Regions from separate parts of the Paenibacillus sp. 7541 genome, predicted to be linked through region 3. Evidence: a T-box and tRNA genes for the amino acid it is inferred to sense, from the RefSeq annotation. Region 3 holds a T-box; the other regions hold tRNA genes.
What was found. The T-box of region 3 lies ahead of leuS (leucine--tRNA ligase). A T-box ahead of a tRNA ligase gene usually reads a tRNA of that ligase, here a tRNA-Leu.
Positions count from the first base shown of each region.

Region 1: it encodes a tRNA-Leu, which carries the amino acid that the T-box ahead of leuS (leucine--tRNA ligase) is inferred to sense. The anticodon was not compared.
Region 2: it encodes a tRNA-Leu, which carries the amino acid that the T-box ahead of leuS (leucine--tRNA ligase) is inferred to sense. The anticodon was not compared.
Region 4: it encodes a tRNA-Leu, which carries the amino acid that the T-box ahead of leuS (leucine--tRNA ligase) is inferred to sense. The anticodon was not compared.

Region 1 covers NZ_NQLZ01000034.1:81-6,237, forward strand. Annotated here, with positions in the region: partial or broken gene CHH75_RS19315 (alpha/beta hydrolase) at 1-421, shown strand, start outside; gene CHH75_RS19320 (PAS domain-containing protein) at 546-1,193, opposite strand; gene CHH75_RS19325 (helix-turn-helix domain-containing protein) at 1,362-1,751, shown strand; tRNA gene CHH75_RS19330 (tRNA-Leu) at 1,845-1,927, shown strand; gene CHH75_RS19335 (copper amine oxidase N-terminal domain-containing protein) at 2,120-3,445, shown strand; gene CHH75_RS19340 (SHOCT domain-containing protein) at 3,557-4,498, shown strand; gene CHH75_RS19345 (organic hydroperoxide resistance protein) at 4,854-5,273, shown strand; gene CHH75_RS19350 (hypothetical protein) at 5,470-5,745, shown strand; gene CHH75_RS19355 (thiol-disulfide oxidoreductase DCC family protein) at 5,843-6,157, shown strand, end outside.
Region 2 covers NZ_NQLZ01000013.1:111,759-117,915, reverse strand. Annotated here, with positions in the region: gene CHH75_RS08915 (transposase) at 743-1,645, shown strand; tRNA gene CHH75_RS08910 (tRNA-Leu) at 2,245-2,329, opposite strand; gene CHH75_RS08905 (YhjD family protein) at 2,520-2,930, shown strand; gene CHH75_RS08900 (carboxymuconolactone decarboxylase family protein) at 3,160-3,489, opposite strand; gene CHH75_RS08895 (hypothetical protein) at 3,630-3,851, opposite strand; gene CHH75_RS08890 (hypothetical protein) at 3,951-4,280, opposite strand; gene CHH75_RS08885 (xanthine phosphoribosyltransferase) at 4,389-4,961, opposite strand; gene CHH75_RS08880 (YkvI family membrane protein) at 5,233-6,157, shown strand, end outside.
Region 3 covers NZ_NQLZ01000005.1:186,733-192,889, forward strand. Annotated here, with positions in the region: gene CHH75_RS03115 (sugar phosphate isomerase/epimerase family protein) at 1-577, shown strand, start outside; gene CHH75_RS03120 (Gfo/Idh/MocA family protein) at 608-1,777, shown strand; gene CHH75_RS03125 (Gfo/Idh/MocA family protein) at 1,805-2,878, shown strand; gene CHH75_RS03130 (AraC family transcriptional regulator) at 2,951-3,832, shown strand; T-box leader at 3,880-4,140, shown strand; gene leuS (leucine--tRNA ligase) at 4,345-6,157, shown strand, end outside.
Region 4 covers NZ_NQLZ01000013.1:29,607-35,763, reverse strand. Annotated here, with positions in the region: gene CHH75_RS08485 (hypothetical protein) at 107-298, opposite strand; gene CHH75_RS08480 (Ger(x)C family spore germination C-terminal domain-containing protein) at 303-548, opposite strand; gene CHH75_RS08475 (glycoside hydrolase family 5 protein) at 693-2,309, opposite strand; tRNA gene CHH75_RS08470 (tRNA-Leu) at 2,550-2,634, opposite strand; gene CHH75_RS08465 (MgtC/SapB family protein) at 2,822-3,538, opposite strand; gene CHH75_RS08460 (helix-turn-helix domain-containing protein) at 3,829-4,701, opposite strand; gene CHH75_RS08455 (Gfo/Idh/MocA family protein) at 4,830-5,888, shown strand; gene CHH75_RS08450 (sugar phosphate isomerase/epimerase family protein) at 5,885-6,157, shown strand, end outside.

The DNA of each region.
Region 1 (6,157 bases), on a different contig from region 3:
GAAGCCGAGGATCGAGGAACACTATCCGATCGACCGCAGCAGGCAGTCGCTTTTCGGTCATTCTCTGGGCGGATATTTTGCCTTGTACACGCTGTTCACCAGGCCCGAGGCTTTCCAGCGGTATGTTGCCGCGAGCCCATCGATATGGTGGAAGCATCATGCGCTGTATACCCACTGGGAGAATGGAAGCGCACGCCTCCAGGAGATGCAACCGCTCCGGGAGCTGCATCTTTATGTTGGCAGAGAAGAGAAGCCGTCCATGGTGACGGATGCCAGAGAACTGTACGCTTGCTTGAAACCGCATTATCACCTCTTGAAGACCACATACCGGGAAATTGAAGGGGAGGGGCACGTATCTGTGCTGCCCTCACTGTTCAGCCCGCTGCTTCGGATCGTTACGGCAGCGCCGGAAACCCCGTAAACCTAATCAGTATGCCTCATCTCATTTCTGTCCAAAATAAAAAGCAGCCGCGAATTCTGCCACAGAGCAGGGTTCGGGCTGCTTATTTTGTATGTCAGAAACGCGATCTGTCTGTTAGATGACGTCAAGGCTCCTCATTATCCGGCAATTCGGCGTCATCAAACGCGGATGAATATTGTGGATACAAGCGCCGGATGCAACCAGGACATATATCATGGGTGAACTTGATCGGAAGCCGGATTTCCAGATAGCTTTCCACGGGCTCCCATACGTCTTCGGTATGCACATGCTTGCATACGGCACAGATCGGGACATGCTCCGGCAGAGCAGCGCTGTAGGAAAGCAAGTGAGCAAGCTGAAGCTCTGTATGCTTATATTTCGTAATGTCCGAATAAGACAGTACGGCTCCAAGCACAAGCTTGTTCCCAGTGCTGGCGATCGGTTGAACCTCGCACAACACCCAGGCGGGGCCGTCCTCCCCTTCCAGCTCATATTCAACGGAGAACGCCTCCTTATGCCCAAGCAGCACCTCACGAATAGCGGGGAGAAAAAACTCCCTATAAAAAAGGGCAAAAGACGAATCAAACTCGGGCGGGCTGACATCAAAAAACGAAATCCCTGGCTGCAGGTGCTTCGGCGACATTCCGAACTTGGCGGGCCATTTCATCAACGGATCATTGATGTTGTCGATCGTTCCGTCCGCGCGCAGGATGATCAGCCCCTTGTTCAAGGAGTGAACGGCATGACTCCAAGATGTTACGGTATTTGGCAAATTACTCGCTCCTCTAACTGGATTCATACATTGAGGAAAAAGTGCTGCGATCTATGGTATAATTTAGGCAATATAGAAACTATTATACACTTATATAAGTAATTGTGCAAGAGGAAATAACTTAAATAAGTTATTTTATGCTGAAGAGTATGGGAAGGCGGTTGTTTCATGCAGTCTATCTACCAACGAATCGAACATCTAATTGAAGACCGAGGTATGACCAAGAAGGCTTTTTGCGAAGCGCTCGGCATCAGCACGGGAAATTTTGGTGATTGGAAAAGGGGCAAAACAACGCCAAGCACAAACAAGTTGATCGAAATCGCAGCATTCTTCTCGGTGAGTCTGGATTGGTTAATCATCGGCAGGGGGAGCCCATTCCCGGAAATCAAGGAAACACGCGAAGGCTACGGCATGGAGCATGGCGCGGAACAGGAGATCATGATTGATCCAGCCGAGCTCTCCGAGCTGGGCGAGCAAGAGCGGGAATTCATCCGCGAGTATTTGGAATTTTCCGCATATCGCAAGGATAAGGGAAGGAACAAAGACATCAATCGGTGAGCCCTTATAATAAGGTAAGGATTGGCGCTTTACATTTGCTTTACAGAGGTATATAATAGGGAATGTTCTGCTGAGACGTTCCCTTTTTATTATGCGGTAGTGGTGGAATGGCAGACACGCTATCTTGAGGGGGTAGTGGGCGTACGCCCGTGGAGGTTCGAGTCCTCTCTACCGCATTGGAAATGAGAAAACCACGCTTCGTTTAGGATTGTTCCTGAACTTGAAGCGTGGTTTTTTTGTTGCAGAAACTGACGATGTTGCAGAATCCATGCGCTGAATGGACTATGCAGTTCATGATTTATGATTCTATATACCTATATGAGGATTAGTGTTAATATAAACTTAAAAATTATTGGAGGAATATGGATTTGAAGAGAATATTGGCCTTTCTAGTAGTTATACTGCTGATTAGCAGCACGCTTCCTGTGACCACCCAGGCTTCCGAATCGGAGGAAGGCCCGACCGTAGGGAGACTGATCCTGAATGCTTCCGTTAAAACGTTCCGTCAATATTCTGTTGCCGGCTCATCAGGTTTGGATGAAAGCGAAGGGGCAATACGTATTACGTTTAAAGAAGCCGACTTTGAATTGTTTAAAGGCTTGTCCGTGGACGGGAAAAAGAGTGTGATGAACACCGTTGCGCAGAATAATTGGGGAGATTATTTAGGGGTTCAAGTATGCTATATTGTCGTCATCTATAACAACAAAGTGTACGCCGTTGGCGCAACGAGCAATGACGCTGCGGATTCATCCATCTCGTTCGAGTATTATGAACAAGGCAGTTCGAACATGGAACCATGGAAGGATAAATCCATCAATCTAACCCCGCCACCGAACGGAAAGCCCGTCGTTAAAACGATAGACGATAAAGGTGTCATTATCAAAAATAATACGATGCTTCCAGCCGTGCAGGTCGTTAAAAATATGGGCGGAAGTGTGCAATTCGATAGCAAAACGAAAAATATTACACTCAAATACCAAAAAACAACGATGCAGGCAAAGCTGGATTCCAAGTCCGTGCAGATCAATGATGCAAAAAGATCATACGCCGTGGCCCCACAGATTATCGATGGCAAATTGATGCTGCCTCTGAAAATGGCTCAAGATCTGTTTGCTGCAAAGATAACAGTGGATAAAAGTCAAATTGGCCACCCTTCTTCATCTTACATAGATGCAGTTACCCTCATCACCGACACGACCAAACTCACCGTCCCGGTAAACGATCTCTATGAAGCATACATAGGTTATTATGGAAAAACAGTATGGGTCCATACAGCGCATACGCTAATCTCCGACTTATCCGGCAACTATGTCAATATTAAAAATTTAGCTCAAGTGAAACTAACGAAAGTCGAACGAAATATCGGGGACTTGATCGATGCTTATTTTGTTTACAAGGGAAAAACCTATAAAGCACCTATGGTTAAATCAGATTTCAAGTATGTATTTTACACGTCAAATCCATATCAGCAATACAAGTTTTCACAAAAGCACTGGAGACAGATCGAAGAGCATACCATCAGCACAGGCATGACATCCGATATGGTGTATTTATCCTGGGGATGGTACGACCAGAATATGAAGAACACGTATTCGTGGGGAACTACGGAATTTTGGGTATACGAGCGTTCATATGGAGGAGATAAATATCTTTATTTTGTAAACGATGTTCTACAGTCGATCTCTACTTACTAATTTAATGTTTTCTTTTTTATATAAAGGAAATAACTCTGCCGATATTATTCAATAAGCAGAGTTGTATACAGCTTAGACTTGTCTCTGTACAACGGTCAGGAGGAAACTTTAATGTGGGTTGGAATAGGTTGTTTAGGCATTATTGTAATGTTTTTTATTATTTCCGTAGGCGCAAAAAATGATAATAGTGTTGTGATATGGTTTGGAATTTTTGGCATCATGATATCTAGTTTCTCCTCATATTATTTGGAAAAAAAGCGGGAGAGGGACAAAGAAGAAAAGATCATCAGGCAGAATTATCAGATGAGCAAATCCATTAAAAGTGAACTAGATCTGGCCTTCAATAAATTGAAAAGAGAGTTTTTTTATGCCAGTCAAGAGGCTGTCTCCGCTGATTTATCCTCCATGATTGCGATTGATGAAGACAATAAGAAGATTGCTATCATTTACAATACATATGATAATAAAGGACTGGAATTATCGCAGGCCCTTTCGAGAATCAACTACACATCTAAAATATTCAATTATGATGATATTCTTCAATCGGAAATCATTGAGGATGGAGCTACAGTTACAAGGACATCAAGATCCGACCAGCTCGGTGGAGCGCTGCTTGGCGGATTGATTGCTGGCGGGGTTGGTGCGGTGATCGGCGGTTTAAGTGCAGCTACAGCTTCATCCACCCAAGTGGGACAAGTACAATTGCAGATTGTAGTTAATGATTCTCAAAAATCATTTTATAGAATTACGTTTGGTTCTTTTGATCAGGCGGTTCCCAAATCTAGCTTGGAATATAAAAAGGTATATGATGATGTGCTGCATTGGCACAATATTTTGAGCTATTTAATTAAAAATGTAAATAAAGTTGGATCCAATGAAGATGAAGCCAATGATGCAGCCAATCAGGCGAGTAATCACCATGTTATTGTACAAGATGTTCATGGACTGAAAATGTCACTTGCCGATGAACTATTGAAGTTATCGGAGCTTGTTAAGCAAGGCGTAATTACACAAGAGGAATATGAAAAGTTGAAGCTTCAGCTCATAAAATAAAAAATCCCAAAGTCACTCTGAAGTGCACCCCTTAGAAGAGACATCGGAACCCCCCCCGGGGTTTAACCGATGAAGAGGGTGCATTTTTCATTGCTATTAAAGTTAAAAGTATACGCTGAAGATCTGAAGATGGAGGCTATACAGCATTACTTCGTAAGTTGACGATATGACTCATGAATTCGATGCGAAACAGTTGCAAGAATTGGGTTTGGAGCTATTCCAGACGGGAAGCTGCTTCCGGTAACGCATCCATAGATTCTTTCTAGAAAATCTGAATCTCATGATTACGTTTCAAAATTAATGGGAAGTGTAAAGTAGAAAGTGTACCCTAACTTGAAAGGAGCAGTGAGTAAACATGAACGCTTTGTATACTGCCTCGGCCACCGCGCGCGGCGGGCGCGAAGGATCCGTCTCTTCATCGGATGGCGTACTTAAACATGATCTGAAAATGCCAAAGGAGCTTGGAGGTCCCGGAGGAGCCGGAACCAATCCTGAGCAGCTGTTCGCAGCAGGCTACAGCGCTTGCTATGAAAGTGCTCTTCAGAACATCGCCCGCAAGGAGAAGGTAAAGTTGACCGAAACCGAGGTTACAGCCGATGTTATGATCGGCAAGGATGAATCGGACGGAGGTTTCAAGCTTGCAGTCAAGCTGAATGTGAAACTGCCTGGCGTGGAACGTTCCCAGGCGGAGGATCTTGCCAGCAAGGCTCATGACTTCTGCCCTTACTCAAAGGCGACAAGAGGCAACATAGACGTGGAGCTGAACGTCCTGTAATTTGCAATGTTCCTGTACTTTACAAGTGCCCGAAATACCGCTTGTTGAGCCGGTATTTCGGGCATTTTTGCGTCAATGGAAGCCCTTGGGCAGCGTATCCGGGGTCAGGTTGACATATGGTGCAAAATTCTTTAATATGACTAAGTACTAGAAGGTACAAACAGTCAATAACAATTTAAAATAGACGGGTGATGACATGTCATACAGACCGAAGATTGCGAATGTGACCAAAGCCGGAAGCAATGACAAGGAAGGTCTTTACGAATTCATCGTCAGCTTGGCTGACGGAACACAATGCCGGGTGTTCTATAACCGATTTCCGGATTGGGAGATGACCGCACTGACGAGACTGGGAAAAGTGCCATGCCCGGTGTGCCACAAGGATTTTATCTGCAAATGTATGGAGAAATTCCAAGATGATTTCGATCGTCAGCTGAAGGAACAGGAATGGCTGAGCAAGGTTGCCGAATAATAATCGAGAATAGGCGATTTGAACAAGCGTGGGGAGGCTTCCCTGCGTTTTCTCTTTATATACGGACGATATAACGAACAGAACGGGGGAATTCCATATGGCCCATAACCATAAAGACCCGCAATCTCCGCACGCGATCGTGCTTATCGATGGGGTCTGTCATTTATGCCAGGGGCTCACCAGATTCATCATACAGCGAGATCCTGATGGTTATTTTCATTTCGCCTCGCTTCAGTCCGAGGCGGGGCAGGAACTGCTCAGACAAGGAGGCTTGCCGGAGGATATGAGCGAGACGATGGTGCTGATTGAAGATGGAACCTACTATACCCGTTCCACAGCTGCGCTGCGAATTGTCCGGCGCCTGCGCTTCCCTTGGCCGTTGCTCTACATCGCAGTGACCGTTCCGAGACCG
Region 2 (6,157 bases), on a different contig from region 3:
ATAACGGAAAAATATAGTCGATTGATGACAATACACATCAACCCATGCCAACTCCTCTGCTTTCTTGTCGAACGGCTAAACGGTCGATCGAATATCCTTTAGACTATCCCGTCCTGTCATCTGCAATTCCGCTCAGCAACTATCTATGCATCTGCATCTTTTTTAGCCCCCGCGAAGGGCCTCTCCTACGTTCGCTTCTTACGTAGATCCCGCGTTGATCTCTGCGTTGATCCCTGCGTCGATCCCTACGTTGAGTCCTACTTGGAGCCTTGCATTGAGCCTTGCATTGAGCCTTGCATTGAGTCCTACTTTGATCCCTGCGTTAATCCCTGCAATTGTTCCCGTGACAGCCCTGCCTCAGCCACCGCCCCCTTCGCCGCCACCTATCCTCTCCCCCACCCCTTTAACCATTATCCCTTTCGCTCAGGGAAGCAAGCAGCAGGAAATGTAAAAGCAAGTAACGGTCAGCTTCTAAGCTATTCAGCTAATCTGATATTCTCAAATTCAACTATTCTGATATTCAACTATTCAGCTATTCAACTTTTCAATTTGCCCTCTATTCATTTAGTCGAAAGTGGTTTGACAAAAATCAAACGAAATAAGACGTTTTAATTAATCTTTTTCGGTTGATTAAGGAACATATGTTTGGTATAATGAAATAAATGGAACACAAGTTCGGTTGTCACTATTATCTTTAGATTAGGAGCCTATGTACGTAAATTTAAATTCGGGGTGAGGGGATATGATGATCCACATTGCAACGGAGCTTCCATCTTTCCATAGCCGTTATCAGAGCGAGCAGGACTGCATCGAGGCGGTGATTGCCATGAAGTGGCCAAACGGGTTTATTTGTCCGCGCTGTGATCATACCAAGTGCTGCCGTCTGAGTTCCCGGCGTATCCCCTTATTTGAGTGTGGACGTTGCAAGCATCAAACGTCGCCTTTCGTCGGCACGATCTTTGAAGGCACTCGTCTGCCGCTGCTCAAGTGGTTCATCACCCTGGAATTGTTCCTGCTTCCTGACGGCATCTCGGCGACACGGCTGAGTCAGGTGATTGGGGTTACCTACAAGACCGCGTGGTTAATGCTTCACAAAATACGCCATGCTCTCGGGGAATTTGATGCCCGCGAACTGCTCTACGGCGACGTGAAGGTCAACAGCGATCAGTACGGGCGTAATCCTGACCGCTGTACAGTTTCGCATCCGCATGCCTCGGCTGTCGTCGCTGGCTGCACGGTTGACGAGACCGGTGAACCGCAGCAGGTCAAACTTCGCCTGGTGCAGCAGCAGCGAGGAAGCGATAGATGGGCAGCACGCCGCGATCTAACCGCCTTCATTGATGAGCACGTGGACAGCCTCACATCCGACGTCAGACTGTTCCCTCAAGCTTTTCGGTTGTATTCCCCCTTGCGGAACATCGTCAGAGAAGCGTGGAAATCACTAAAAAGCACCTATGGAGCATTGGAATCGAAACATCTGCAGGCGTACCTGAACGAGTTCACAGGACGCCGCTGGCTCCGTTTGTCCGAAGCGGAAGTAACGATAGGACAGCGGTTGCTGCAAATGTGTGTGGCTGTCCCCGGCATTTCCTACAACCAGTTGATCGCCCGCCAAACGAATCAGCCCTTTGCAGCAGTAGCCTGAATGAGATGTCGGATTCTATCTGAAATCATCGTTACTTTGATGATGGTAGCTCTCGTGGTAGCTCTCGTGGTAGCTCTCATGCTAGCTCCCACCATTAATGTATTGTCCAAAGCGTCACGCTGATCATCGTGCAGCAGTTCTTGACTCACACAAATCATCTGATTCGTCCCACTTCACCTCATTGGGGGCACATTACCTGTCTGGCTAACTTTCACCTAATCCCTTAAATCCGTCCTTGATCCGTAAGTCACTTTTCTTTAATCCTGGCATCTTGTCCTCAGGCCGTCTTAAGATCTCAATACAATCTGCCCACTTCCTACTTCCTATTTCCTACTTCCATCGCCAACAGTATGTTCTTCCTCCAAATTAGCTGTTCCTGATTACCTGATCAAACGGGATAATGGTGAAAAGCTCTCCAAACATAGGGGGCGTGGAGGGGCGTGGAGTATGCTTCGAGGAGCCAGCAGTGAGCAACCAGGAGAGCAACCAGGAGAGAGCAACCAACAGAGCAGAGAGGATTTCGCGGCGAAAGTTATGTATATAAAAACTAAAAAACTCTTCTATCCTAGATAGAAGAGTTTAAGGGTTGAAGATGAAAATGCGGTCGAGAGGACTCGAACCTCCACGGGGGGGTAGCCCACACGGACCTGAACCGTGCGCGTCTGCCAATTCCGCCACGACCGCATAATATGTTGTCCATCGCAATGGTATCTTCAGTAGTCACTTATCGCGGCGACAAGATATATAATATCACGGCTTAACAATCGAGTCAACACTTTTTTTAAAAACTTGATTATTTTCGATACTTTCGGTTAAAATAAGAACATAAGTTCTCATTAAATAAACATTTTCTATATAAAGGGTGGTGGACATAATGGCCATACCGGCTGTTACCTCGGAAGAACGCGCGCTGATCAAAAGCTATCTGCTGCTGACCTTCATTCACAAAGTATTTGAGCGGGACTGCCGGGTTATTCAGGAAAGCGGCGTATTCAAGACCCCCCAGCTCTATGTGGAAGTTGTCGGCAACGGCGCCAAGCAGGCGGCGATCCTGCTTCGCGAAGTGAAGCAGGAATTCAGCAGGCGCACCATCAAGGTGTATGACATCCGCAAGGGGAACGACGGTATTGAAGCCCGTTATGCGTGCCGAGGTTATGTCGGGTCCATAACAATCCTGTGGCCGTCCTTCCGCAAGGAGATGATGGAGCGGATGCGGGCTTACCTCGGGCTACATGCAAGCGATCCTGGTCCCGGTCAGCCGCACGCTGCTGCTGCCTCACACTGAATCAGGCCATCCTTGCCCCATACTCATGCTGAGCAGCGACAATGGCTACTTTATTATGGCAGTTCCTTCTATCGCTAAATTTATCGATAACTTTAACGATAACTTTAACGATAACTTTAGCGATAGCTTTCCGAGTCTGCCTTATTCCATCGAAAAAGCCGCTCTCCCCACCGGAAAGCGGCTAATTCTTTGCTATCATCTTGATCTTGGATGCAGCGCCTCGTGCTACCTAGTGTAGATTGGGCTGCACGCGCATAAGTCCCTGTGCCATGGCATGTCCAGCGCTCGCTGCTGATGCGACCGCTACTGCCTCCATGATCGCCTGCTCTGAAGCCCCCTTGGAGCGGGCCTCCTGCATATGGTACAACGTACACAGCTCATTGTTGGCAAACAGGCTGATGCCAAGCGCAATCAACTGCTTTGTCTTTTCGTCCAGCTCGCCTTCACGAAAGCAGACGCCTGTGAATTGATGATATGCCTCCGTCATTTCAGGCATGGACTGCTTCATATTGGTGATTTCGTTTTTATAAGCCGACACTTTATCCTGTGACAATTCCATCGCTTGTGTGCACCTCTCTCCTAATGGTCTGTTTCCCAGTATTCCAGTATAAGATATCCGTCCATTAGCTGATCTATTCGCACAGGGGCACCGGATTCACAGTTGTACTGGGTCAGTTCTCAGACTCTCGGAAAGGTCGCTTAATTGTCCTCCAGGCGACTTTGGCGCGGCTCGCTGTACAGCTGGTAGCTGTAATTCCGGTCTAATTTCACAACGCGCCGGTTTCTGCGGCGAATAATCACATGGGTCGGGTCCCAGGCCACAACGATGCCAATCACATCGTTGCTCTCCAGTTCATCACGCACCACGCGAACCCGCTCACCTGACAGCCGAAGCTCGTCCAAACGTTCATCACTGATCATACTCATATCTTCAGCCTCCCTCACTCGTATTTCGTTTTGGTCTTAAAAAAAGACCTAAATGAGGTCATTTAGGTCTTTCGGGTATTCGGTTTCGAGCCTTTAGCGCTGGGCCGGCTCAATGCTGTCATTCTTCTCGTACCAGAAATCCAGAACCGTTGAAGACATGACACGTTTCTCTATATACTCCACCTGCTGAGGAGTGAACTGTTCTCTCCAATCGAAGGAAAGCTCCTCACACAGACCGGCAATCGTCAGCAATTCCGACCAGGCAACATAACGCTTATACCAGAAAAACTGAGGATGTTCAATCATATAGGGATAAAGATCATCGAACTCCGTATGCTTACAATCCAGAGCGCGTTCGAAATGAATTTTCGCTTCATTCAGCTTCTCAATCAGGAACGGCTCGGTTACAGGTTGTTTCCCCATGGTGCTGCCTCCTCTCTATTGCCTACTCCTTTATTATACGGCAAAATGGCCCTAGCGAAAAGTCGTTGCTTGAATTTTTAGGCTGGAATAACGCAACATGTCATGATTTTATTTACCAAAATGAACCTGTCCATTCTCCAAAGACGTGATGTCGACCAGCGATTCGACCCGAACATCCTGCTCTCTGAGCGTACGCGCTCCGGCCTGAAAACTCTTCTCGATCACCACACCGAGCCCGACCAGCCTCGCTCCGGCTCGATGTATGATCTTGATCAGCCCCCGGGCAGCATCGCCGTTGGCAATGATATCATCGATGAACAGCACTCGGTCATTCTCAGTAATAAACTGGCGAGATACCATAATGTCCGTTACGATCCCTTTCGTAAAAGACGGCACGCGTTCGCTTAATGCATCAGGATCGGCCAACAGCGTTTTTTTACGCCGGGCAAATACCATTGGCACGCCGAGATGATGTGCGGTTGCAAAGGCAACCGAGATGCCGGATGACTCCAGCGTCACGACCTTGGTCACTTCTTGCTCCTTGAATCTTTCGGCAAATTCACGGCCCATCTCCATGATCAGTGCCGGGTCCACCTGATGCGTCAACAGCGCATCCAGCTTCAGCACCTGATCCGAGAGCACAACACCCTCACGCATAATTCGTTCCTTTAACCACTCCATACGTTGACCTCCCACCCAATCCTTTGACGTAAAAGTAACATAAATCATCGGTGCCCGGCAAGTATAAACGACGTTCCTTCTCTCCTCTTCTAACCTGGCAGGGAACATTATCTTACATTAACATCTTTATACCACCCAGCGGACCCAGTGTATATGACATATCACTCACACTGAAATAGGGACAGGTCGGAGTCATGTCCCAGCCCAGACAGGCATACCTTGTACTATAGGAACAGATGAGAGAAGCAGATACGGGGGAGGCTGGGGACGCTTGCGAAACCATTTTCGGGTATTTCAAATCGCATTTACATACATCGGAACGATCGTGGGTGCCGGCTTTGCTACCGGACGCGAAATCATGGAGTTTTTTACCCAATACGGGTATTGGGCTACCATCACGATCGTGCTCGCTACAGGGCTGTTCATTTGGCTCGGAACTAAAATCATGATTATATCCAGGCGCATTCAGGCCAAATCATTCGAAGACTTGAACAAACATCTCTTCGGCGAACGATCGGGCGGATGGATCAGCCTGTTCATGTTTGTTATTTTGCTGGGCGTCAACAGCATTATGCTGGCCGGAGCCGGCTCGGTATTTATGGAGCATCTGAACCTTAGCTACCAGACGGGGCTATTCGTGACCATGATCGGCACCTATTTTATTCTGCGCAAAGGCATTCGCTCCATCATGACGATGAACAGCTTTGTCGTTCCCATGATGCTCACGCTGTCGCTTGTCATTATATCGCAAACGATTCATTCCCCGGGCTCCTCCCGGTTCCTGACACTGACATCCGACCATCCCTTGTCCTATGCCTGGATAGCCCCGCTGCTCTACACCGCCTTCAACCTGGTGATGGCCATGCCGGTCCTCGTTCCGCTTGGCAGTCAAACCGACAGTCACCGCGCGGTAAAATGGGGAGGAATTATCGGCGGCACAGGCGTCGGATTCATGCTGATGGCAGCCCATTTCGCGATGTCAGCCCAAATGCCCGGCATATCTCAGTATGAAATTCCGATGGGCAGCATCGCCAACCAGCTTGGCCTGGTGGTGCAAATCATCTATCTGATGCTGATCTTCCTGGAAATTTTCAGCACCTTTGTAGCCAATATTTATGGCATTACCCTGTTGGTCCAGCAACGGACCACGCTGTCGCCACGCATCATCACACTTGGCATCATGCTCTTCTGCTATA
Region 3 (6,157 bases):
CGTTATGAAAGCGGCTGCATTACTGGACGCCTCCTTCATTCGTATCGGGATTCCAGGTTATGACCGGACGTCCAATTACAATGAGCTGTATGCCCAAACGGTGGCCTATTTAACTGAAGTGGAGCAGATGGCTTCCTCTTACCGGCTGAAGGCGCTGGTGGAGACGCATCATCAGACGATTGCCCCGAGCGCCAGCTTGGCGTACCGGCTTGTCCGGCATTTTCACCCCGACCACATCGGCGTGCTCTACGATCCAGGTAATATGGTGCATGAAGGATATGAGAATTACAGGATGGGGCTGGAGCTGCTGGGGCCTTACCTGGCCCATGTTCATGTCAAGAATGGAGGTTACCACCGAGCGACCGCAGGCGGTCCGGGCAAAGCGGTCTGGGGTACGTCATGGTCTCCGCTCGATGAAGGTGCTGTTCCATGGGCACAGGTGATTGCGGATCTGCAAGCGGTGGGATACGACGGGTATTTCGGAATTGAGGATTTCAGCGGCACTCATGCATCCCGAGAGATGCTGATTCAATTTGCAGAGAAAATGGGGTTATGGACCAGCCTCAAAACGGTATAAGCAGCTTTTAGATAAAGAGGAGGAATGCACATGAAACAGGTCAGAATCGGTGTCATTGGACTTGGAATGGGATTCTCGCATGCGAAATCGCTGGCTTCCGGAGCCATAGCCGGGGCGAAGCTGACTGCAGTATGCGATATTAATCCGGCGAAGCAGCAGGCGGCTGCAGAGACGCTGCCAGCCGATGTAAAGGTGTGGAGCGATGCGGAAGCGATGGCGGCCTCGGGCGAGGTTGATGCTGTCGTGATCGCGACGCCGCATTACGGACATCCGCAGGAAGCGATCCGGTGTCTGAACAAAGGGCTGCACGTGCTGATCGAAAAGCCGGCCGGCGTATATACGAAGCAGGTGCGGGAGCTTAACAAGGTCGCTGCGGACAGCGGCAAGGTGTTCTCGATTATGTACAATCAGCGCTGCAATCCGCTGTATAAAAAGCTGCGCGAGCTGATCGCTGCCGGAGAGCTGGGGGAAATCCGCCGCACCAACTGGATTATCACCAATTGGTACCGCTCCCAGAGCTATTACGATTCCGGAGGATGGCGGGCAACCTGGGCCGGCGAAGGCGGCGGCGTGCTTATCAACCAATCCCCGCATCAGCTTGACTTATGGCAGTGGACGACCGGCATGATGCCTGTCCGGGTTCGCGCCTTCTGCGCCTTCGGAAAGTATCGCAACATTGAGGTTGAGGATGATGTAACGGCCTATGTGGAGTATGAAAACGGGGCGACGGGGGTCTTTATTACGACCACGGGCGAAGCGCCGGGGACGAATCGGTATGAGGTGAACGGGGACCGCGGCAAAATCGTAATTGAGGACGGCAAACTGACATTTTGGCGGCTTCGTGTTCCGGAGCCTGAATTCAATCAAACCTATAAGGGCGGCTTCGGCGAACCCGAATGCTGGAAATGCGACGTTCCGGTAGATCCGCATCATCCTCAGCATAACGGAATTTTACAAAATTTCACCGACGCGATTCTGAAAGGCACTCCGCTGATTGCTCCCGGAGAAGAGGGAATTCATGGCCTGACCCTGTCCAATGCGATGCATCTGTCCACCTGGACGGACAACTGGGTTGAGCTCCCGCTGGATGAGGAACTGTATCATAGCATGCTGCAGGAGCGGGCAGCGAACTCGGTCAAGCGCAAGCCGGTTCAGGAGATTGAATCTGTGGATATGAGCTCAACGTTCGGCTCTTATTGATGCTGAAGCAAGGGAGGAGGAAAGGTGATGGATCGCAGCAACGGAATGATGTATGCGCCCGAGGGCAAGCCGCAGCCGGTATGCAAGCCAGGCGAGTTTGTAATCGCGGCGATGGCGTTGGAGCACGGGCATATATACGGCATGTGCAACGGATTGATCGAGGCGGGTGCTGTGTTGAAATGGGTGTATGATGCGGACCCGGCCAAGGTGCAAAGCTTTTGTGATAAATATCCCGGTGTGAAAGCGGCATCCTCGGAGGCGCAAATCCTGGAGGACCCTGAAGTTGCGCTTGTGGCAGCGGCTGCTATTCCTTCGGAACGCTGTGCGCTGGGCCTCAAGGTGATGTCCCATGGAAAGGACTATTTTACAGACAAGACGCCATTCACAACGCTGGAGCAGGTAGCTGCTGCGCGTGCGAAGGCGGCAGAGACCGGAAGGAAGTACATGGTCTACTACAGCGAGCGCCTTCATGTGGAGAGCGCGGTTCATGCGGGGAAGCTCATTCACGACGGGGCGATCGGCAAGGTCGTCCAGGTGATCGGCACGGGACCGCATCGCTTGAACGCCGGGTCCAGGCCGGACTGGTTCTTCAAGCATGAGCAGTATGGCGGAATCTTATGTGATATCGGTTCTCACCAGATTGAGCAGTTTCTTTATTATACAGGCAACAAGAATGCGAGAATTGCCGGCAGCAAAGTGGCTAATTACGCCAACCCGCAATATCCGGAGCTGGAGGATTTCGGTGACGCTTCCCTGATCGGCGACAACGGAGCAACGGGCTACTTCCGCGTCGATTGGCTGACTCCCGCCGGACTTGGCACTTGGGGGGACGGGCGAACGATCATTCTCGGCACAGCAGGGTATATCGAGCTTCGCAAATATATTGATGTGGCCCGGCATCCGTATGGGGATCAGCTGTATCTCGTAAACGGCGAGGGCGAGTTCCATATGGATCTGCGGGGGAAGGTAGGTTATCCGTTTTTCGGGGAGCTTATTCTCGACTGTCTGAACCGTACGGAACACGCGATGACGCAGGAGCATGCATTTAAAGCCGGGGAGTTATGTGTACTCGCGCAAAAAGAAGCCGTGCGAATTCAATAATTGCTATATAATGAAGATCATGGAGAGCCCGCTCAGGCAAGAGGGGCAGCGGTGGTATAAGGAGGGTTGCTCATGACTTCATCATCCGATTCCGGGCGCATCTCGCTCTTCGATCCTATGGGGCAGCAGGAGCCGTTCGATTTCGGTTACCATGTGGATTCCCCGATGACCGGAGGCCAGTTTCATTCCCATTCTCTGTATGAAATCTATTATTTTCACGAAGGGCGCTGCACATATCTGATCGGGGATTCGATCTTTGTGCTGAAGCCTGGCGACCTGCTGCTGATGAACGGACTGACGCTTCATTGTCCGAAGGTTGAGCCGGGCACGCCTTACATAAGAAGCATCATCCATTTTGATCCCGCTTGGGTGTGCAGGGATATGCCCGAGTCTGTAAGAAGCGCTTTGCTTGAACCCTTTGCTTCCCTGCTTAATTACCGAATGACGCTGGAGGGAGCAAGGAAGGCTGAATTCGAGAGCATGCTGGCTGGCATGCATCGGCTTGGACTGTCGAAGAACAGGTTCGTTCGGGAGCGTATGGCGCTGAGGCTGCAAGAGATGATGTACATGATATCAGACTGGTGTCAGGGCGCGGTTCAGGACCAGGAAGCCGTTTCGGATAAGGAGCGGCATGTGCAGCATGTTATTTCATTTGTAGAGCAAAACTATATGTATGATTTGACCCTGGACCAAATCGCCAGGGAGGCGCATGTGACCAAGCATTATCTGTCCTCCCTCTTTAAAGAGATTACGGGCACGAGCGTGTTCAAATATGTATACAATCGCAGGATCAACCAGGCCAAAATTTTGCTGAGACTGAATCCCGATCTGAGCATTACGGAAGTCAGTCAGGCTGCAGGGTTCAAACATCTGGCTCACTTCAGCCGGATGTTTAAAGAGATGGTAGGCGCAACGCCGGAGCATTACCGCAAAAGCGGGGTCGACATTCATTGACTTCACCTTGCATTTTGGTTATAATAGCCACATTAAAATGATACACATGGAATGCGATGATGAGGACCAGTAATTCTGCATTGATCATCCAGAGAGCCGGCGCTTTAGGTGGAAGCCGGTTGACGATGGGAATGAAACTCACCTCGGAGCAGCGGTGTCAACCGGTGTCAGCAGCGCTAGTCTCGCTGAAGTGACCGACGAAGCATTGCCGTCTCATCCGCGCTAAGGATGCAAAAGTGAGTGAAAGGCGAAGCATGCCTTTGACTAACTAGGGTGGTACCACGGGAATCTAACCTCCCGTCCCTAGCGATCGACGCTATGGACGGGAGGTTTTTTGGTTTTAACCCTATCATCAAGCTGCCATCAAGACGCTGTTGGCTAGCTTGAGGATAGCGAAAGCAAGAGACCGCGTCTATGATGCGGTCCGGTTTCAGCAACCTGCGTCGATCGGCGCAGGTTGCAATGGCACGGCGCAGGCGCGCGTGCCCGACTGTGAAGGAGGAGCAGGAAGTATGACGGATCATCAGCAATCAGGATACGGCTACCAGCCGACGCAAATCGAGCCCAAGTGGCAGAAGTATTGGGACGAGCACAAAACCTTTAAAACCGAAGAGCAATCTTCCAAACCGAAATTTTATGCACTGGATATGTTCCCGTATCCATCGGGTTCAGGCCTCCATGTAGGGCATCCCGAGGGTTATACGGCAACTGATATCGTATCCCGCTACAAGCGTATGCGCGGATACAATGTGCTTCATCCGATGGGCTGGGATGCATTCGGTTTGCCTGCCGAGCAGTATGCGATGGATACGGGCAAGCATCCGCGCGATTTCACACTGCAGAACATCGATAATTTCCGCAGACAGATTAAGTCGCTGGGCTTTTCGTATGACTGGGATCGGGAGATCAGCACCACCGACCCGGACTATTATAAATGGACCCAGTGGATTTTTATACAGCTTTACAAGCGGGGTCTTGCCTATGTGGCCGAAGTTCCGGTGAACTGGTGCGAAGCACTCGGCACGGTTCTCGCGAATGAAGAGGTCATCGACGGCAAGAGTGAACGCGGCGGCCATCCGGTTGTGCGCAAGCCGATGCGTCAGTGGATTCTGCGCATTACGGCATACGCTGATCGCCTGCTTGAGGATCTGGATGAGCTGGACTGGAGCGACAGCCTGAAGGAGATGCAGCGCAACTGGATCGGCAAGTCGACCGGTGCGGAAGTCCGGTTTGACATCGAGGGCCATGACAGCCAGCTCGAAGTATTCACGACTCGCCCGGACACCCTGTTTGGAGCGAGCTACTGCGTACTGGCTCCGGAGCATGAACTGGTCGAACGGATTACAACCGAAGAGCAGCGCGAGGCGGTTAAAGCTTACCAAGAGGTGGCTGCTCGCAAGAGCGACCTGGAGCGGACAGATCTTGCCAAGGACAAAACCGGCGTATTCACGGGCGCTTATGCCATCAATCCGGCGAACGGTGCCAGAATGCCGATCTGGATTGCCGATTATGTGCTCGCAGGCTACGGCACAGGCGCGATTATGGCCGTACCGGGCCATGATACCCGCGACTGGGAGTTTGCCAAGCAGTTTGGCCTGGACATCATTGAGGTGGTGAAGGGCGGCAATGTGGAGGAAGAGGCCTATACGGGCGATGGAGAGCATGTCAACTCCGACTTCCTGAACGGATTGAACAACGAAGCGGCCATCAACGAAATGATCGCCTGGCTGGAGAAGAACGGCAAAGGTCAGAAGAAAGTGACCTATCGCCTTCGCGACTGGCTGTTCAGCCGCCAGCGTTACTGGGGAGAGCCGATACCGATTCTCCATCTCGAAGACGGATCGATGAAGCCGGTTCCTGAGGATCAGCTTCCGCTTCTGCTTCCGGATGTCGATCAGATCAAGCCGTCCGGCACCGGTGAATCTCCGCTTGCGAACGTGACGGAATGGGTGGAGACAGTGGATCCGGAGACCGGCATGAAGGCGCGGCGCGAGACCAATACGATGCCGCAATGGGCCGGCAGCTGCTGGTACTATCTGCGATACATCGACCCGAAGAACAACGAAGAACTGTGCTCGAAGGAGAAGCAGAAGGAATGGTTGCCGGTTGACCTGTACATCGGCGGTGCGGAGCATGCGGTGCTGCATTTGCTGTACGCCCGTTTCTGGCATAAGGTGCTGTATGATCTGGGTGTGGTCGACACCAAGGAGCCGTTCCAGAAACTGGTGAACCAGGGGATGATCCTGGGGACCAACAATGAGAAGATGAGTAAATCCCGCGGCAACGTCATCAATCCGGATGATATTGTAAAGGAATACGGTGCTG
Region 4 (6,157 bases), on a different contig from region 3:
CAAGAGGCGATCCATTCTTCACGATTCGATCACCAATTTACCATAGTCCATATCTTAGGGGAACTTGGCTGCATATGCAATGTCAGTTTGATTGGGTGGAAATGCGCTAAAAAGGACTTGTCACGATATTTCTTAACTGCACCAATAGAAAATCAATGATTTTGGCCGGAGAGGTCATTACTGTCAGGGCTGCAAAGGCGGCTTTTTCTCTCCTCTCGCCTGATTGTATTCTCGGCCATTGATAGATGAACATCAACAGGACGAGGAATGTAATACCGACGATATACACCACTTTCATGCTTTCACCTCTTTGCTTGAGAAACGTCCACTTTCAACTCTTTTTGCACGACTTCAAGTGTAGCTGATAAGCGCTCTTCGATCTTGCGAGCCAAGGCATCCTCCAGCTTTCGGATGCTATCCACTTCCTTTAGATCCCACTCTGTTTGGTTCTGAATGACATCGTCTACAGTCTCGATCCTTAACGTCATTTTTAATTGCTGTCCGTTTATTTCCGGAATTAAATCAGCCTCTCCCTTAATTAAGTTCATCGATACATACCCTTAAAATATACCATTACAGGGAATAATCATTAGCCGAATACAAAAAGGCGCTTGGATCTCCATTGAGGAGCGCAAGCGCCTTCATTATTACGGCATGCTGGTTATAAATCACTATGATCTATCCACTTTAATTTATCCTAAAGCGACGGAATGCAATTCAATTCTGCCGCCATCCACTCTAACTTCAATCGAGGAAGCGTCCGCAGGTGCAAGTGTAGCACTAACGCGGCATAGGTCGCTGCCCGGAGACAATGACGTGACCGTCTTCTCGGCTCCGTCCTGCCGGACGGTAACAGTGGCCGCCTCCCTGCAAACCAGCTCAAGCGTTACCGAATTTCCCGCCTCGATGCCGCGGAAGGAGTAGACAGCAAATTCGCCCTCTGTCAGCTCCAGGGCGAGATTCATCCAGCCGCTGTCGAACACAAACGCCTTCGTCTGGGGCTCATCAGAAATCGGAACGAATTTCATGCCCGTTTTGTCCCGATACTTATAAATATTTCCTTCCGTGCGAAGTCCGCTAAAGGATACGCCCTTTCCCGGAAACTCGTCAAAATCAGTTCCCCGCACCCGGCAGCCCGGCGTTCGGAATACAGATGCCGTCACCTCCGGATGAGCGGTGCAATTCTCTACTTTAATATTATTCAGATACTCGTCCAATATCTGCTTTGTACGATCATAACTCGGCCGCGCCCCGCCTTCGGTGTAGGCCAGAAACTCATCCCAGCCCTCAGGCTTATTCACGGTATAAGGTGAATTTGCACGCCCCATCTTTTTCCACGGCCATAAGTTGTAGCCAATCCCCAGCGACACCGCCAGCGGATACATCGCGGCAAACCACTCCAGTTCGTTCTCCCCTGTCTCGCCCAGCCATAACGGCTGATCCAATGCCTTGGAGAGCGCCAAATATTCATCGTATACCTCTTTGCCAGGCTTGCAGGCATACCGGTGGAAATGAATGACCATGTTCGGGTCGTACCGTTTATAGAATACCGCTGTGTTCGTTGCCCAGTGATGGCCTTCCACCGACAGCAGATGCCGATCATCAATTTCCCGGATCGCGGCGATGGCCTCCTCGTAGAACTTCACCAGGCGGCGCACAAGATAATCTTCATGCTTCCCTTCCATCAGTCCCGGCCGAACCGGCTCATTCAGCAAGTCGTAACCGCCTACAATCCAGCGGTCGCGGTACCGGCGGGCCAATTCCCGCCATAGCTCGATCCCCTTGTTCCAGCTGTCTTCATCCGTGAACAGACGCGGAAAGTCATCCACCGAATCATCGATGTTGGCCCCCGTCTGCCCGCCGGGCGCCCCATGCAAATCCAGGAAGGCGTAGAGGCCGAACTCTTCGCACCAGTCCAGACAGCGGTCGATCAGCGCAAAACCGTCTTCCTTCCAGCGGATCCCCGGCTCGTCCTCCATCAGCACTCTCCATCCGAATGGAATGCGAACCGAGTTGTAGCCCTGTTCGGCCATAAGCCGGATATCTTCACGAGTCACATAATTATCACGGAAACGCTTCCAGAATTGTTCGGCATACGGCTTGCCCGCCACTTCCTCAATCACCGCTTCGATCCGCCGTGGACGGTCGAACCGCGTGTTGTGGGACAGCCACATGTACCCTTCACAGAGCAGCCAATTCCCGAGGCCCCATCCTGTCAGAATGATTTCCTCGCCATCGCCGTTGACTATGCTTGTCCCTCTGGCCTGCAGAAAGCCCTTCACGCGCGAACGATCTGTTTTCTCATGCATCGTTTCATCCTCCCGGTGCTATTCTTCGATTTAACGCAATCATTATAGCACCCTGTCCTGGCCCATCATAGCCGTCCCGATATTTGCGACCCTAACCCGAAAATTATGGCCTTGGCTCCTGTTTAGATGATCGGCCGGTATGACCGTCCCACGATTCGGGATAGAGATTTCGACGGATATACAAAAAAGCCCCGGAATCTTCATGAAAGAAGACTCCGGAGCTTTCTCGTTCTTACCGGATGCGGTCGAGAGGACTCGAACCTCCACGGGGGGTTAGCCCACACGGACCTGAACCGTGCGCGTCTGCCAATTCCGCCACGACCGCATATTATGTAGTGGTGTTTGTCATCTGTGTTTCAATCACCGTAATTAAGAGTATATCCCGCTCATCAATAAAATGCAAGACCTTTTTTTGATTTTTTTGATTATTTTCGAGATGATACATACTCTTCATTTTTTACATAATACGCGATGTCAGTATTCCCCGCAACTTCCCCGCTCTGGTTCTTGTTCTAGTCCTTGTCTCTCCAGTTCATCCGCACCTGCTTGATGCCTTCCACCTTCCACAGCTGCTCCAGCAGTTCATCCACGCCTTTCCCGTTAAAAGAATACACCCGGAATTCCATCGTCACCCTGGTCGATTCCCCGTCTGCCCCTTCATTGTTAACCGTCATATCTTCCAGACTGACATTGGCTTTATGCAGCAGCGACGTGATCGCGCTGACTTCAACCGGCTGGTCTTCAGATTCCACGGTAATTTTTAAGCGTCCGGATTTTTTGATAAACAAGAAGCGTGCCTCAAACCGATTCAGCACCAATGTGCTAAGCAGCACAATGATCGTTGTCACGACGGCCGGCAAATAGTACCCGGACCCGACACTTAATCCGATGGCAGCCGCCACCCATAATGTGGCCGCTGTCGTCAAGCCGGAGATAATGTTATTGGAGCGCCGTAATATTGCCCCAGCCCCCAAAAATCCGATCCCGCTGACCACCTGGGCTGACAATCGCGCCGGGTCGAACCTGGCATTAGGGTGATTGATCAGCGTGCTGTCAAATCCGTAGATGGAGGTCAGCATAATCAGGGTGGAGCCGACCGCCACCAGCAGATGGGTTTTGAGTCCAGCCTGCTTGTTCCTTCGCTCCCGCTCCCAACCGATGAGACCGCCGAGCAGCGCAGCCAGCAGCAGCCGCATCAGCATAATTTCACTTTCCAGATAAATGGTCATGATCCATATGTCACTCCTCTCCTCGGCTGCCAAATCTTTATCAGATGGACATGTTCCGTTAAATAATACCCTCTCAACCTCATATGTATAACACGGAAGGCTCAAGTCCATAAGAAGATCCCGATTGACCAACGCCAATATGTGTATGAGTGTCCTCGCGCGTTTAGTCCTCATTCGTGTAAAACGGCTCCTAATCCCGCTGCCCCTGGCATCGTGCATAACAAAAAGCCCTCCCACTCCAAGCGTGCTGTCCCGATAACGATCGGGCAAGCAGCCTGGAATGAAAGAGCTTATCTCATTGCCGGTCTTTTCTTCCTCACGGCGGAAGGGGCAACCTGTTTAACCTTCTTGAAGGTGCGGCTGAAGTAATAGATGTCGTTGAAACCTGTCGCGGTTGCAATCTCGGAAATTGTCAGCGGGCTTTCGCGCAGCAGATAATCCGCCTTGTTCAGCCTCGTTTCATTGACATATTCGGTTACCGTTCTGCCGCTGATCTCCTTGAACAACCTGCTGAAATGATAGCGGCTCAGCCCGGCCATGCCGGACAGCAGCTCAACGGTCAGATTCTCTTTGTAATGATCCTCGATATATTTAAAAATCGGTGCGAAGCGCTCGACGTTCTTCATTCGTTCCACATACTCTTCCTGTGTCAGCACCGTGGAAACATAGCCGCGCAGCAGCAGCGTCAGCAACCGGTAGAGCTCGGATTTGATCGCCAGCTCATAACCGAACTCGCGCTCTTCCAGCTCTTTAATGATGGACAGCATAGAGGCAATCGCATCATCCCCTCCGATCCGGTTGTTGAACAGCAGCCGGTTCTGGGCAATCGGTGTGATGAACTTCATCTCGGGCGCATCCATGGAATGACTCTGAAGCAGAGAGAAATCTGCGATCAAGGCATAATAGAACAAATGAGGGGTCCGGCTGACACCATAATGAAGCTCGTTTCGGTTGACCGCAATGAAATCCCCCTCCTTCACCTGCAGCGTGGAGGACCCCAGCTCAAGCGTAGCCTCACCTTCGACAAAATACAGGAATTCAAGTTGTTCGTGCCAGTGATGCGGAAACAGCACCTGTCCGATTCCTTCCTTGATACAGCGGTGAACCTTGATCGGAAAATGCGGATCAGGCATCGTCATGGGCTCCTGCAGCGACTTGTCCAATGCTAAAAACTCCTTCCAGTGAAGTCAGCACAAATGTACAAACAAACAGCACGGTTCATCATGGCTTCATGCGTTATTAGCATTATAATACAAAAGTAGCAAGCCAGTAAATCAGAGGAGTTGACATGATGAAAACCTTTAATGTTGGTGTCATTGGAACTGGATCGATTTCATCCATGCATTTGCAATCTTATATGAAGCATCCGGAGGTGAATCTGGTTGCGGTGTGCGATCTGAACGAGGAAAGAGCACGCCAAGCTGCTGACAAATACGGTGCAACCAAAGTATTTACCGATTACAACGAGCTGCTCGCCGATCCGGAGATTGATGCAGTCAGCATCTGTACCTGGAATAACACCCATGCCGAGATCAGCATCGCTGCCCTTCATGCCGGCAAGCATGTGCTTGTCGAGAAGCCGCTGTGCCGCACGGTTGAAGAAGCGCTCCGCGTTCAGGAAGCGGTTAAAACATCCGGCAAGCTGCTTCAGGTCGGTTTCGTCAGACGTTACGATCCGAACGCACAGATGCTTCGTCAGTTCGCGGATCAAGGCGAATTCGGCGAATTGTATTTTGCCAAGGCGTCCGCCATTCGCAGACTGGGCAATCCGGGCGGCTGGTTCTCCGACATCGAACGCTCCGGCGGCGGCCCGCTGATCGACATCGGCGTGCATGTCATCGATCTGTGCTGGTACATGATGGGACGTCCAAAACCGGTGTCTGTCAGCGCTAACACATACAAGAAGCTGGGCAACCGCTCCAACGTCCGCAATCTGTCCTTCTACAAAGCAGCGGATTACGATGCCGAGAAGAACACCGTGGAGGATATGGCCAACGCCCTGATCCGTTTCGAAAACGGCGCTTCCCTGATGATCGATGTCAGCTTCACCCTCCATGCGAAGGAGAACGACACGTCCATCAAGCTGTACGGTGACAAAGGCGGCTTCGAGGTGGATCCGGAGGTTGTCGTTGTATCCGAGAAGCATGATACGATCGTGAACATTTACCCGCAAACAGATAACAAAGGCTTTGACTTCAACTCGGCTTTCCAGAGCGAGGTTGATCATTTTATTGATAGCATTAAGAACGGAACCACCCCGATCAGCCCGGTGGAAGACGGCGTGGAAATTATGAAAATTCTGTGCGGCATTTACGAGTCTGCGGAAAAAGGAGCTGAAGTGAAGCTATGAAGTTTGGCGTAAGCTCATACAGCCTCTTCCAAGCCTTGAATAAAGGCGAGATGACCATCACCGACGTAATTGACTATATCGCTGACATCGGCGGCGAGCATATCGAGATCGTTCCGCTCGGCTTCAACCTGAAGGAGAACCCGGAGCTGATCGAGACGATCAAGACACATGCCGCAGCCAAAGGGCTGGACATTTCCAACTATGCCATCGGCGCAAACTTCGCTGAACTGGACGATGCCGCTTACGAGGCCGAAATCGAAAGAGTGAAA